2 regions of the Streptomyces clavuligerus genome follow, and region 2 is predicted to be linked to the other one. Evidence: riboswitches for the same ligand, from Rfam matches in the RefSeq annotation. Region 2 holds a riboswitch; the other holds the start of a gene.
What was found. A riboswitch is a leader RNA that binds a small molecule or an ion and turns the genes downstream of it on or off. The one in region 2 is predicted to bind cobalamin.

Region 1 (7,017 bases), on a different replicon from region 2:
CCGCAACTCCTCCTCGGCACCGGCCCAGCGCTCGGCGAACGCCGCCGGGTCGTCCTCGTACGCGATCCGCCGCCGCACCACCTCGACCCGCTGATCGGGCTCCCGGGAGGCCGCGACCTCGACGGTCAGCCCGAACCGGTCCAGGAGCTGCGGGCGCAGCTCGCCCTCCTCCGGGTTCATCGTCCCCACCAGCAGAAAACGCGCCGCGTGCCGGACGGATACCCCTTCGCGCTCCACATGGGACGCCCCCATCGCGGCGGCGTCCAGGAGGACGTCCACGAGATGGTCGTGGAGCAGATTGACCTCGTCGACATAGAGGATGCCCCGGTGCGCGTCGGCCAGCAGACCCGGCTCGAACGCCTTCACGCCCTCCGCGAGCGCCCGTTCGATGTCCAGCGCGCCCACCAGCCGGTCCTCGGAGGCGCCGACGGGCAGCTCCACCATCCGCGCGGGCCGTGCCCCGGCCCCGTCGGCCGCGCCGTGCGGACCGTCCGGACAGAGCGGGTCGGGCCCGGCGGGGTCGCAGGAGAACCGGCACGCCGCCACCGTCTCCACCGGCGGCAGCAGCGCCGCCAGGGCCCGTACGGCGGTGGACTTGGCCGTTCCCTTCTCGCCGCGCACCAGCACCCCGCCGACCCGTGGGGAGACGGCGTTCAGCAGCAGTGCCAGCCGCAGATCGTCCTGGCCGACGACGGCGGTGAACGGGTACGGGGTGCTCATGCGGTCTCCTCGACCAGTTCGGGCGCTCCGGGCGCGACAAAGGGAAGTCCGGCGGGCGCGCCCTGCTCGATCAGCCGCAGCAGCGCGTCCGTGTCCGTGTGTTCTTCGATCAGATCGCCGAGCCGGTCGAGCTGTTCCTCGCGCAGCGCGTCGAACGAGGTGTCCGGCGCGGGGACGAAACGCCGCCCCGCGTCCGCCGCGACCCGCCGCAGGAACTCCCGGCGGAAGCCGTCGCTCTCCAGCGAGCCGTGCCAGTGGGTGCCCCACACCGCGCCGACCCGGCAGCCGTCCAGGAAGGGTTCGCCGCCCAGGACGTCGGCGACACCGTGATGGATCTCGTACCCCTCCACCCGCTCACCGAGCGCGGTGCCCACCGGCCGGGCCAGCGTCTTGCCGGCGTGGAAGCGCACCCGTACGGGCAGCAGCCCCAGACCGGGCACGGACCCGGCGCGGGACTCGATCCCGTCCTCGATGTGCTCGCCCAGGAGCTGGAACCCGCCGCAGATGCCGAGCACGGGACGGCCCGCGGCGGCCCGGCGGGCCAGCTCCCGGGCGAGTCCGCGCTCCCGCAGCCACCGCAGGGCGCCGACGGTGCCCCGGGTGCCGGGGACGACGACCAGATCGGCGTCGGCCAGCTCCTCCGGGCGGTCGACGAAGCGGACGACGACGCCCGGCTCGGCGGCCAGCGCGTCGACGTCGGTGAAGTTCGACATCAGCGGCACCGCGCAGACCGCGACCCGGAGCACGTCCTCGCCCGCCGGCGGGGTCGGCCGGGACTCGCGGACCGCGCCCCGCAGCGAGACCCGGAGCCCGTCCTCCTCGTCGATGCCGAGGCCGTGCGCGTACGGCAGCACCCCGTACGTCGGCCGCCCGGTCAGCCCCCGGAGCATGTCGAGCCCCGGTTCGAGGAGGGACACGTCGCCGCGGAACTTGTTGACGAGATAGCCGGAGACCAGCCGCTGGTCCTCGGCCGTGAGCAGGGCCGTGGTGCCGAAGAACGAGGCGAAGACGCCGCCCCGGTCGATGTCGCCGACGACGAGCACCGGCAGTTGCGCGGCCCGGGCGACGCCCATGTTCACGATGTCCGTACGCCGCAGATTGATCTCGGCGGGGCTGCCCGCGCCCTCGCAGATCACCGCGTCATGGGTGGCGCGCAACTCCTCCAGGCACTCCATGACGGTGCCGAACAGGGCCTCCCGGCCGCCCCCGCGCAGCGGTCCGGGGGAGTCCCCGGGGGCCTGGGGGGAGCCGAAGTAGCCCCGGGCGCCCATCTCGCCCACCGGGCGGCCCAGCAGCACGACCTGGCTGGTGCGGTCCCCGCCGGGCTTGAGCAGGACCGGGTTCATCAGCGCGGTCGGCTCCACCCGGGCGGCCCGCGCCTGCATCGCCTGCGCCCGGCCGATCTCCGCGCCGTCCCGGGTCACATAGGAGTTGAGCGACATGTTCTGCCCCTTGAAGGGGGCCACCTTCAGCCCCTGGCGCACCAGCCAGCGGCAGATCCCCGCGGTGACGACGCTCTTGCCCGCGTCGGACGTGGTGCCCGCGACGAGCAGTCCGCCTCCGGTCATCGTGTCCCTCCCCGTCCCCCGCGCGCTGTCCGCAGCATGTGTCCGGCGGCGAGCCGCCCCACCGCGCTGACCCCCAGCGCCAGCAGCCCCACCCGCCGGGAGAGCCGGGCCGCGCGCTCGATGTCCGCGATCTCCACCGGGCGGCCCGCGCCGCCGTTGAGCACCGGGCGGTGCTCCACCCGCCCGCCGTACGCGAGGGTCCCGCCGAGCCGTACGCCGAGGGCGCCCGCGAAGGCCGCCTCGACCGGTCCGGCGTTGGGGCTGGGGTGCCGGTGGGCGTCGGCCCGCCAGGCCCGTACGGCGCCCTTCGGGTCGTCGCCCGCGAGCACCGCGAGGGCGGCCGTCAGCCGGGCCCCCGGCCAGCCCGCGAGATCGTCCAGCCGGGCCGAGGCCCAGCCGAAGCGCTGGTAGCGGGGGGAGCGGTGGCCGACCATCGCGTCCAGGGTGTTGACCGCGCGGAACGCGGCGAGTCCGGGCACACCCCCGAGCGCGCCCCACACCAGCGCGCCGACGACGGCGTCGGAGGTGTTCTCGGCCACGGACTCCACCACGGCGCGGGCCATCCCCCGCTCGTCCAGGGCCTGCGGATCACGGCCGCACAGATGCGGCAGCCGCGCCCGGGCGCGTTCGGTGTCCCCTTCGGCCAGCGCGGCACCGATGGTCCCGGCCTCCCGGCCCAGGGTGGTGCCGCCGACGACGGACCAGGTCACGGCGGCGGTCAGCGCCAGCGAGAGCGCCGGGCTGCGGCGCGCGCCCCGGGCCAGCAGCGCGGCGCCCGCGGCGGTGCCCCCGGCGCAGACGGCGGTGTGCAGGGCGCCCCAGCCGCGGTGGTCGCGCCAGAGCACCCGCTCGACGGCCCCGGCGGCCCGCCCGAAGGCGGCGACGGGGTGGCCCCGGCGGGGGTCGCCCAGCAGCAGATCGGCGGCGATGCCCGCGGCGGCGCCGCAGACGAAGATCCGTTCGGCCCGCACCGGCTCAGCCACCGGTTCCGGGGGCGCACGAGAGGGCCGCCGGGGCGACGGGGGTGGGGTCGGGGCCGGGCATGGCGATATGTCCTCACTCAGGGTGTCCGCGCCCTGGTTCGACGTGATCGGCGGCGAGAGTTCCTGGCTTCCGGGGGTTCCCGGTGACAGTGGCGGGACCGCGCCGGATTCGCACCGGCTTCCTCTGCTGCCGCCCATTGGCCCCGGCAGTCCACCACGCTGTGAGAACAGCCGTCAACCTGCCGTTGACCTGCGACGGCGGGGTGCGCGGGCACACGGAAGGGCCGGGCGTCCCTGGGGGATGCCCGGCCCTTTTCGTTCGGCTGTCGCGCCGCTCGTCAGGTGACGATCAGGTAGATCCCGAAGCTGACCGCGACGGCGCAGAGCGCGAAGCAGAGGTAGGCGCTGGTGCGGGCGAGGACGGCCGAGCCGCCCTGCGCGGAGGCGATCTCCTGCTTGCTGAGGCCGACGAGACCGAGGACGAAGAGGCCCGCGATGGTCACGGTGGCCAGGAGGCTCACGCCGAAGACGGAGCCGAGGGCTACCCAGTCGATGTTCATGCTGATCTTGTCCTTACACCGCGGCCGGGCTGGCCGGGCCGGAGTCGGGGGCGGTGGCCGGGGTGGCCGGGGTCTTCTGGAACCCGTCCTGACCGGTGACGACACCGGCGGGCGGCGGGGTGACGGCGGCCATGGCGGTGGTGACCACACCGGGAGCGTCCGTCTCCTCGGCGGTCTCGGCCTCGTTCACGTTGGTGTGGTCGACGACCTGGCGGCGGGAGTAGACCCAGATCGCGACGGAGGAGCCGATCAGGAAGGCGAGGACGACACCGACGCCCCAGGGGCCCTGCTTGGTGACCAGCTCGGAGAGGGCGGCGACCAGACCGGCGGCCGGCAGGGTCAGACCCCAGGCGACGAACATCCGGGTGGCGGTGGACCAGCGGACCACACCGCCCTTGCGGCCGAGGCCCGAGCCCATGACGGCGCCGGAGCAGGAGTGGGTGGTGGAGAGCGAGAAGCCCAGGTTCGAGGAGGCCAGGATGACGCTCGCGGCGCTGGTCTGGGCGGCGAAGCCCTGCTGCGGCTGGAGGTCGGTCAGGCCCTTGCCCATGGTGCGGATGATGCGCCAGCCACCGAGGTAGGTGCCGAGGGCGATCGCGACACCGGCGGAGACGATGACCCACATGGGCGGGTTGGAGCCGGGGGCGAGGACATCGCCGGCGACCAGGGCCAGCGTGATGATGCCCATCGTCTTCTGGGCGTCGTTGGTGCCGTGGGCGAGCGAGACCAGGCCGGCCGAGGCGATCTGCCCCGCGCGGTAGCCCTTGGCGCTGGTCTTGTCGTCGATGTTCTTGCCGAGCTTGTAGGTCAGCTTCGCGGCGAGGTAACCGCCGATACCGGCCACCAGGGGGGCCGCGAGGGCGGGGATCAGCACCTTGGTGACGACGGTGCCGCCGTTGACGCCGCTGATGCCGACCGAGGCTATGGTCGCGCCGATCAGACCGCCCATGAGGGCGTGCGAGGAGCTGGACGGCAGGCCGACCAGCCACGTCAGGAGATTCCAGAGGATGGCGCCGACGAGCGCCGCGAAGATCACTTCTGGTGTGATGCCTGACTCGTCGACCATGCCGCTGGAGATCGTCTTGGCGACCTCCACGGACATGAACGCGCCGACGAGGTTGAGCACGGCGGACATGGCCACCGCGGCTTTGGGCTTCATCGCGCCGGTCGAGATGGTCGTCGCCATCGCGTTGGCGGTGTCGTGGAAACCGTTCGTGAAATCGAACACGAGAGCCGTCACGATCACAATCGCGAGCAGCAGCGTGATGTGTTCCATTTACCCAGGCAATCTTTGGACGTCAGTGGCTCGGCGAACGTAGGTAACCTGAGTGAACGGAAGGTGAACTCAGGCGGGCATCCCGGTTGATCCAACTGAGGATCATGGTTCCGCTTCCGTTCTCGGGGGGCTGGATGGGCCTCTGTGACGGGATGGACGCCGATCAAAGTGGCTTTCATCACCTTTTCCAAGGATCTGACCGCTTTGCCGGGTGAGCCGTTTCGCGTCTCCCGATGGTCGCCCTCTGTAGTCGGGCGCCCGATGCTGACAGGATCGTTCACATGACCGATTACGTGCGGCAGGACGCGATCGACACGACCTGGCGGGCCGTGGTGGACACCGCCCGCAGGACCGCCGCCGAGGGCCTGGTGGTGGGCACATCGGGCAATGTCTCGGCCCGGCTCGGCGAACTGATCCTGGTCACCCCCAGCGGGGTGCCCTACGACCGGCTCTCCCCGGACGACGTCGTGGGCGTCGACCTCGACGGACGGCAGGTGCTCGGCACGCTCGGACCCACGAGTGAGCTGCCGCTCCATCTGGAGGTCTACCGCCACACCGGGGCGCGCGCCGTCGTCCACACCCACGCCGTGCACGCCACGGCCGTCTCCACGCTGGTGCGGGAGCTGCCCGCGATCCACTACATGACCGCCGCGCTCGGCGGGCCGGTGCGGGTGGCGGAGTACGCGCTCTACGGGACGGAGGAGCTGGCGCGGAACCTGGCGGGGGCGCTGGAGGGGCGGACGGCCGCGCTGCTGAGGAATCACGGGACGGTCGTGTACGCCGACACCCTCGACCGGGCCTACGACCACACGGCCCAGCTCGAATGGATGTGCCACCTCTGGCTCCTCGCCTCCTCCCTCCCGGGCCGCACCCCGACGCTCCTCACCTCCGCGCAGCTCGCGGAGACCGCGTCCAAACTCTCGACATACGGCCAGCCGGGCTGACCTCCGGCCCCAGAGGGGCCGCGCGCTCCCCCCGGGGCGGGACGCCGCCGTCCCGCGGGACGGCGGCGCAGGGCACTCTCCCCCCGGCGGGACGGTGCCCACTTCCCGCACCGGGCGGCCTGGCCCCTGTGACGGGACCCGAGGCCGTCCGTCTCCCACCGGGCGGGGGTGTGCCCGCTGCCGGCACCGAGACGGCCCGGCCCCGTGGTGGGGGCAGGGTCATCCCCCTGGCGGGACCCGAAGGGGCCGTCTGTCTCCCCCCGGGGCGGGGGTGTGCCCCCTGCGTGCGGGAGGGGCCTGCGGCTCCCCCTTCCCACCGGGCGGGAGTGTGCCCACGTCCCGCACCGAGTGGGCCGTCTGCCCGTGGTGGGGGGTGCAGGGTCGTCCCCGGAAGGGACCGGCGGAGAACCGCCCGCACTCTGCGTCGGACGTCCGGTCTGCCGGCCCTGAGGAGTCGAGCCCGGAGGCCCCCACATCCCGCACCAATACGGCCGACCCGAGCACAACAAGCCCGTCCGGCGATTGAGGACGGACCCGCGTCCAACGCAAGGCTGATGCGCAAGCCGACGGACCCCCGCGCGGCCCCGTTGTCGGGGGCCAGCCCCCGAACCCCCGCGCCTCAATCGTCGGCGAGGCTGAATTTCGGGCACCCCCACGAGGCTGCAACCTCAGGCCCCACACCGCCCCCCCCGGAGGGGACCACACACCCCCAAGGGGTCGACTTGCCCCCCACCCGGGGTGTCCACTGGCAGCGGACGGACCCGGCACCGACACTGGAACAGTGCGACCGGTCACCGCGGCGGCAGCGGCTGCCACCACCCTGTTGGGCCTCGGCGCAGCCACCTTCGCCGTCGGCCGCCACACCAGCGACGCCATCCTCCGCCCCACCCCCGACCGCCCCTTCCCCGGCGACCCCCGCCTCACGGTCCACGCCCTCGACGAGGACCGCGTCACCCTCAGCCGCAC
Region 2 (7,017 bases):
AGAGTGCCCCGACAAGAAACGTCAAAGGCTCCAAGGAGAGTTGTGGGACGACGGCGCGGCGAAGCGCTTGAGGCGGCGATCCTCGACGCGGCCTGGGACGAGCTGAACGAGCGGGGCTACACGAACCTCACCACCGACTCCGTCGCCCGGCGCGCGGGCACCAGCAAACCGGTGCTCTACCGGCGCTGGGCGGACAAGCGGAAGCTGGTGGAGGCGGCCGTCGTCCGCCGCAACGTCACCCAGTTGACCGTCCCGGCCGACACCGGGTCCCTGCGCGGCGACCTGATCGCCACGCTCACCGGGGCCAGCGAGCGGCAGGGCCCGGTCCTCGCCCAGCTCAGCCTGCTGCTCGCCGGATACTTCGCCGAGACCGAGACCAGCTTCACCGAACTGCGCGAAATGATCATCGCCGGACGCCGCTCCGGACGCGATGAGATCATGGAGCGCGCCATCGCGCGCGGCGAGATCGACCCGTCCAGGCTCACACCGCGGATCGCCGCGCTCCCCTTCGACCTGCTGCGGGGCGAGACGATGATGACGCTGCGTCCGGTCGCCCCCGAGGTGATCGAGGAGATCGTCGACACGATCTTCCTCCCGCTGGTCCGCCCCGCCGACGGGGACCGGTCATCTGACTGAGGGGCAGCGGATCAGCCTTCCACGCGGTTGGCGCGAGGTGGGCGAGGGCCCACAGGAACGGTGATGAGGGTCGGCGGCGGGCGGGTGCCGCCCAGCGTGGTCGTGCATCCCTCGCCGTCCTCACGGCAGATGTACCGGGCGACGCACTCTCCCCTGCCGGCGACCGGGGCGAGGCCGCCGCTGCCCGGGAGCCGGGCCCGCCGCCCGGGCAGCCCCGCACGGCGGGACCCTGCGGACAGCCCAGCCGCCCGCCAGACAGAAGTCACGCAGGCCCGGAACGCGCGGGCCGTGCCAGACCGCCGCCGTTCCGCCCGGCGGGCCGCGCCGAGATCCACGCCGCGGCGACGGCGACGGCGACGGCGACGGCGACGGCGACGGCGACGGCGACGGCGACGGCGACGGCGACGGCGACGGAAAGAACGACGGCCGGACGGATCGCACACTGGATTTACTAGGACGTCCAACTATATAGTCGCGAGCAAGGCCCGCGGTGCAGGGAAGCCGGTGTGATTCCGGCACGGTCCCGCCACTGTGACCGGGGAGTATGCCGTCGAGCGTTACGCCACTGACGAGTTGGACGTCGGGAAGGCGGACGGCGCGCGCTGATCCGGGAGTCAGGATACCGGCCGCGGGATGTTCCGTGTTGTCCACGAGGATGGAGCTGACACGCATGGCACCGCCGCGCCTCCACGATCCCGGCAGCCCCGCTCCGGACGTCCGTACACCGGTGCGTCTCCCGGCGGCCCGCTGCCGACGGTCCGCCGCCTGACGGCTCCCCGCCATACGCGCTCTCGCGCCGCCCCCCGCACGCGGACACCACCGTGTCCGCGTGCCCGCCGGACGGCGCGCCATCCGGATCACCTGACGAGAGCAGGCAGACATGGTCCGAGCGTCCGACCGCGCCACCGTGCGCGAACTGACCCACTTCATCGGCGGCAAGGCCGTCCCGGGCACCTCCGGGGAGCATGCCGACGTGTACGACCCCAACACCGGGGAGGTCCAGGCGCGGGTACCCCTCGCCGGCCGGGACGAGACCAGGGCGGCCATCGCCGACGCGGTCCGCGCACAGCGCGAGTGGGGCGGCTGGAACCCGCAGCGCCGGGCCCGGGTCCTCCTCCGCTTCCTCCGGCTGGTCGAGGAGGAGAAGGACACCCTGGCCCGGCTGCTCTCCTCCGAGCACGGCAAGACGATCGCCGACGCGCACGGCGACATCCAGCGCGGACTGGAGGTCGTGGAGTTCGCCGCCGGTATCCCGCATCTCCTCAAGGGGGAGTTCACCGACAACGCGGGCGGCGGCATCGACGTCCACTCCCTGCGCTCCCCGCTCGGCGTCGTCGCGGGCATCACCCCGTTCAACTTCCCCGCGATGATCCCCCTCTGGAAGGCCGCACCGGCCCTCGCCTGCGGGAACGCCTTCATCCTCAAGCCCTCCGAACGCGATCCGTCCGTCCCGCTGCGGCTCGCCGAACTCTTCCTTGAGGCCGGGCTGCCGCCCGGGGTGCTCAATGTCGTCAACGGCGACCGACAGGCCGTGGACACCCTCGTCGAGGACCCCCGCGTCGCCGCCCTCGGCTTCGTGGGCTCCACCCCCGTCGCCGCGCACGTCTACGCCACCGCCGCCGCCCACGGCAAGCGCGCCCAGTGCTTCGGCGGCGCCAAGAACCACATGGTCGTCATGGCGGACGCCGACCTCGACCAGGCCGTGGACGCCCTGATCGGCGCCGGATACGGCTCGGCGGGGGAACGCTGCATGGCGGTCTCCGTCGCCGTCCCCGTGGGCGAGGAGACCGCCGACGCGCTCGTCGCCCGTCTCAAGGAACGCGTCTCCGCGCTGCGGATCGGCCGCAGCGACGACCCGGAGGCGGACTTCGGCCCGCTGGTCGGCCCGGACGCCGTCGAACGGGTCCGCCGCTATGTGGACCTCGGGGTCGAGGAGGGCGCGGAGCTCGTGGTCGACGGGCGGGACTTCGTCCTGCCCGGCCATGAGAACGGCTTCTTCGCCGGTGCGACTCTCTTCGACCGGGTCACCCCCGCCATGGCCATCCACCGTGAGGAGATCTTCGGGCCGGTCCTGTGCGTGGTCCGCGCCGCCGACTACGAGGAGGCCCTGCGGCTGCCCAGCGAACACCTCTACGGCAACGGCGTGGCCATCTTCACCCGGGACGGGGACACCGCCCGGGACTTCACCCGCCGTGTCGACACCGGCATGGTCGGCGTCAACGTGCCCATCCCGGTCCCGGTCGCCTACCACACCTTCGGCGGCTGGAAGCGCTCCGGCTTCGGCGATCTCAACCAGCACGGACCGGACGCCATCCGTTTTTACACCCGGACGAAGACGGTCACCTCCCGCTGGCCCTCCGGGGTCAAGGAGGGCGCCAGCTTCACCATCCCCACGATGGGCTGACCCGCCATGACCACCACACTGCTCACCGAGGAGCAGCAGGCCCTCGTCGAGACCACCCTCGACTTCGCCCAGGACCACCTGGCGCCCCACGCCCTCGACTGGGACCGCGACAAGCACTTCCCCGTCGACGTGCTCCGCAAGGCCGCGGGGCTCGGCCTCGGCGGCGTCTATGTCGGCGAGGAGTCCGGCGGCTCCGGCCTCAGCCGCGCCGACGGCGTCCTCGTCTTCGAGACCCTGGCCACCGGATGCCCCTCCATCGCGGGCTATCTCTCCATCCACAACATGGTCGCCTGGATGATCGACCACTACGGCGACCCCGCCCAGCGCGACCGCCGACTGCCCCGGCTGTGCTCCATGGACGACCTCGCCAGCTACTGCCTGACCGAACCGGGCGCCGGATCGGACGCGGCGGCCCTCGCCACCCGCGCCGTCCGCGACGGGGAGGGCTGGGTGCTCAGCGGCGTCAAGCAGTTCATCTCCGGCGCGGGCGCCTCCCAGCTGTATGTGGTGATGGCCCGTACCGGCGGCGAGGGAGCCGCCGGAGTCTCCGCGTTCCTGGTCGAGAAGGACGACCCCGGTGTCGGCTTCGGACCCGACGAGCGGAAGATGGGCTGGAACGCCCAGCCCACCCGGCAGGTCGTCCTCGACGGCGTACGCCTGCCCGCCGACCGGCTCCTCGGCCGGGAGGGCGAGGGTTTCCGCATCGCCATGAACGGCCTCAACGGCGGCCGTCTCGGCATCGCCGCCTGCTCCCTCGGCGGCGCCCGCAGCGCGCTGGACCGCAGCCTCACCCACCTCGCCGACCGGGAGGCGTTCGGCCGCCGTCTGCTCGACGCCGACGCGCTGCGCTTCCGGCTCGCCGACATGGCGACCGAACTCGCCGCCGCCCGCGCCCTGGTCCAGCAGGCGGCGCAGGCCCTCGACCGGGGCGACCCCCAGGCCCCGTACCTCTGCGCGATGGCGAAGCGGTTCGCCACCGACACCGGCTACACGGTGGCCGACCGCGCTCTCCAACTCCACGGCGGCTACGGCTACCTCAGCGAGTACGGCATCGAGAAGATCGTCCGGGACCTGAGGGTCCACCGGATTCTGGAAGGAACGAACGAGATCATGCGCGTCATCGTGGCCCGTGGACTGACGGAGGCGTTCGGATGACCGGCCCCGCCCATCCCTCAGGCCCTGCCCGCCGCACAGAACCTGCCCACCTCTCAGACCCCGTTCGCCCCACTGGACCCGTCCACCCCTCAGAACCTGCCGACCCCACCAGCCCTGTCGGCCCCACCGACCCCACTGGCCCTGCCCGCCTCACCACCGCCACCGCCACCGCCACCGCCACCGCCACCGCCGCCGACCGGACGGCTGACGCCGCCGAGGAACACGTCCTCCTCAGCACCACCGGACGGGCCGCCCGCATCGTCCTCAACCGTCCCCGGGCCCTCAACGCCCTCACCCATGACATGGTCCGGAGCATCGACCGGGCGCTGGCCGACTGGGCCCACGACCCGGCCGTCGAAACCGTCGTGATCACCGGCGCCGGGGACCGGGCCCTGTGCGCGGGCGGCGACATCCGTGCCATCTACGACGACGCCCGCGACGGCGACGGCACCGCCTCGGCCGCCTTCTGGCGGGACGAGTACCGCCTCAACGCCCGGATCGCCCGTTACCCCAAACCGTATGTCGCCGTCATGGACGGGATCGTGATGGGCGGCGGCGTCGGCGTCTCCACCCACGGCAGCGTACGGATCGTCACCGAACGGTCCCGGATCGCGATGCCCGAGACCGGTATCGGCTTCGTCCCGGACGTCGGCGGCACCTATCTGCTGGCACTCGCCCCCGGCGAGCTGGGCACCCATCTCGCCCTCACCGGCGAGGCGATCGGCGCCGGTGACGCCCTGCTGTGCGGACTCGCCGACCACTGTGTCCCGTCCCAGTCCCTCCCGGACCTCGTCCACGACCTCACCCACCGGCCCGTACGGGAAGCGCTCACCCGGCATGTCCAGCCACCGCCCCCCGGGGAACTGTCCGGGCGACGGGAGTGGATCGACGCGTGCTACGGCGCCGACACCGTGGAGGAGATCGTCCAACGGCTCCTCACCCACGGCGCCCCGGCCGCGAAGGAGACCGCCGAGACCCTGCTCACCAAGTCCCCCACCGCTCTCAAGGTCACCCTGGCCGCCCTGCGCCGCGCCCGGGGCCTCGGGCCGCTGGAACGGGTGCTGGAGCAGGAGTACCGCGTCTCCTGTGCGGCCCTGACCGGCCCCGACCTGGTCGAGGGCATCCGTGCCCAGGTCGTCGACAAGGACCGGAACCCGCGCTGGTCCCCGGCCGTTCTCACCGAGGTCACCGACGCCGACGTCGAGCGGTTCTTCCGACCCCTCGGCGACCGTGAACTCCGCCTCACAGGTCCCGGCGGCACAGCGGAGGTGGAGCGGTGAACCGGACCGTCGCCTTCCTTGGCCTGGGCCACATGGGCGGCCCCATGGCCGCCAACCTCGTCACGGCCGGCCACCGGGTCCGGGGATACGACCTGCTCGCCCCGGCCCTGGACGCCGCCGTCGCCACCGGGGTACGGGCCGCGCGCTCCGCCACCGAGGCCGTCACCGGCGCGGACGTGGTGATCACCATGCTCCCCGCAGGGCGCCATGTCCTCGGCCTGTACGAGGAGATCCTTCCGGCCGCCCGCCCCGGCACCCTCCTCGTCGACTGCTCCACCATCGACGTCGCCGACGCCAGGGAAGCCCATCGGCGCGCCGTCACAGCCGGGATGCGCGCCCTGGACGCACCGGTGTCGGGCGGAGTCGTCGGCGCCGAAGCCGCCACCCTGACCTTTATGGCCGGGGGCGGGGAGGCGGAGTTCACCGAGGCCAGGCCCCTGCTGGCGGCCATGGGGAAGAAGGCCGTCCACTGCGGCGGCGCCGGGGCCGGACAGGCCGCCAAGATCTGCAACAACATGATCCTGGGCGTCTCCATGATCGCCGTGAGCGAGGCGTTCGTCCTCGGCGAGAGTCTGGGCCTCTCCCACCAGGCGCTCTACGACGTGGCCTCCACCGCCTCCGGGCAGTGCTGGGCCCTCACCGTCAACTGCCCCGTCCCCGGACCGGTCCCCGCCAGCCCCGCCAACCGCGACTACCGGCCGGGCTTCGCCGCCTCCCTGATGGCCAAGGACCTGGGCCTGGCGGCCGACGCGGCCCGGGCGGGCGGCGTCCGCGCCGAACTGGGGCTGCGCGCCGCCGAACTCTACGCCGCCTACGCCGAGCACTCCGGTGCCACGGAGGACTTCTCCGGCATCGTCCACACCATCAGAAACCACGCCACCAGCAGAGACCACGACGGAGGACAGCCGTGACCACCACCTCCCCGGAGGCGTACGAGACGATCACCGTCGAACGCAAAGGCCGCGCCGCCCTCCTGACCCTCAACCGCCCCCAGGCCCTCAACGCCCTCAACCTCCAGGTCATGGAGGACGTGGTGGCCGCCGTCGAAGCACTCGACCGCGACCCGGGGTGCGGCTGCATCGTGATCACGGGCTCCGCGAAGGCGTTCGCGGCGGGCGCCGACATCAAGGAGATGCACCCGCAGGGCTACCTCGACATGTATCTGTCCGACTGGTTCACGGCCTGGGACCGCCTCGGCCAGGCCCGCACCCCCACCGTCGCCGCCGTCTCCGGCTACGCCCTCGGCGGCGGCTGTGAACTCGCCATGCTCTGCGACATCCTGATCGCCGCCGACACGGCCGTCTTCGGCCAGCCGGAGATCAAGCTCGGCGTCATCCCGGGCATCGGCGGCTCCCAGCGCCTGACCCGGGCGATCGGCAAGGCCAAGGCGATGGACCTGTGTCTGACCGGACGCACCATGGACGCCGCCGAAGCGGAACGCGCCGGACTCGTCTCCCGTGTCGTGCCCGCCGACGAACTCCTGGGCGAGGCACTGGCGGTCGCCGGGACCGTCGCCGCCATGTCGCTGCCGACGGCGATGAT

Region 1: linked by a shared signal. The riboswitch ahead of CRV15_RS22940 (cobalamin biosynthesis protein) and the one ahead of CRV15_RS32630 (CoA-acylating methylmalonate-semialdehyde dehydrogenase) in region 2 are both predicted to bind cobalamin.

Annotation. Positions count from the first base shown of each region.
Region 1 covers NZ_CP027858.1:5,442,874-5,449,890, forward strand. The annotation lists gene CRV15_RS22930 (putative cobaltochelatase) at 1-720, opposite strand, end outside; gene CRV15_RS22935 (cobyric acid synthase) at 717-2,288, opposite strand; gene CRV15_RS22940 (cobalamin biosynthesis protein) at 2,285-3,259, opposite strand; cobalamin riboswitch at 3,367-3,502, opposite strand; gene CRV15_RS22945 (hypothetical protein) at 3,610-3,831, opposite strand; gene CRV15_RS22950 (inorganic phosphate transporter) at 3,845-5,107, opposite strand; gene CRV15_RS22955 (class II aldolase/adducin family protein) at 5,389-6,051, shown strand; gene CRV15_RS22960 (alpha/beta hydrolase) at 6,833-7,017, shown strand, end outside.
Region 2 covers NZ_CP027859.1:997,083-1,004,099, reverse strand. The annotation lists gene CRV15_RS32635 (TetR/AcrR family transcriptional regulator) at 43-636, shown strand; cobalamin riboswitch at 1,108-1,281, shown strand; gene CRV15_RS32630 (CoA-acylating methylmalonate-semialdehyde dehydrogenase) at 1,517-3,040, shown strand; gene CRV15_RS32625 (acyl-CoA dehydrogenase family protein) at 3,047-4,195, shown strand; gene CRV15_RS32620 (enoyl-CoA hydratase/isomerase family protein) at 4,192-5,475, shown strand; gene mmsB (3-hydroxyisobutyrate dehydrogenase) at 5,472-6,386, shown strand; gene CRV15_RS32610 (enoyl-CoA hydratase) at 6,383-7,017, shown strand, end outside.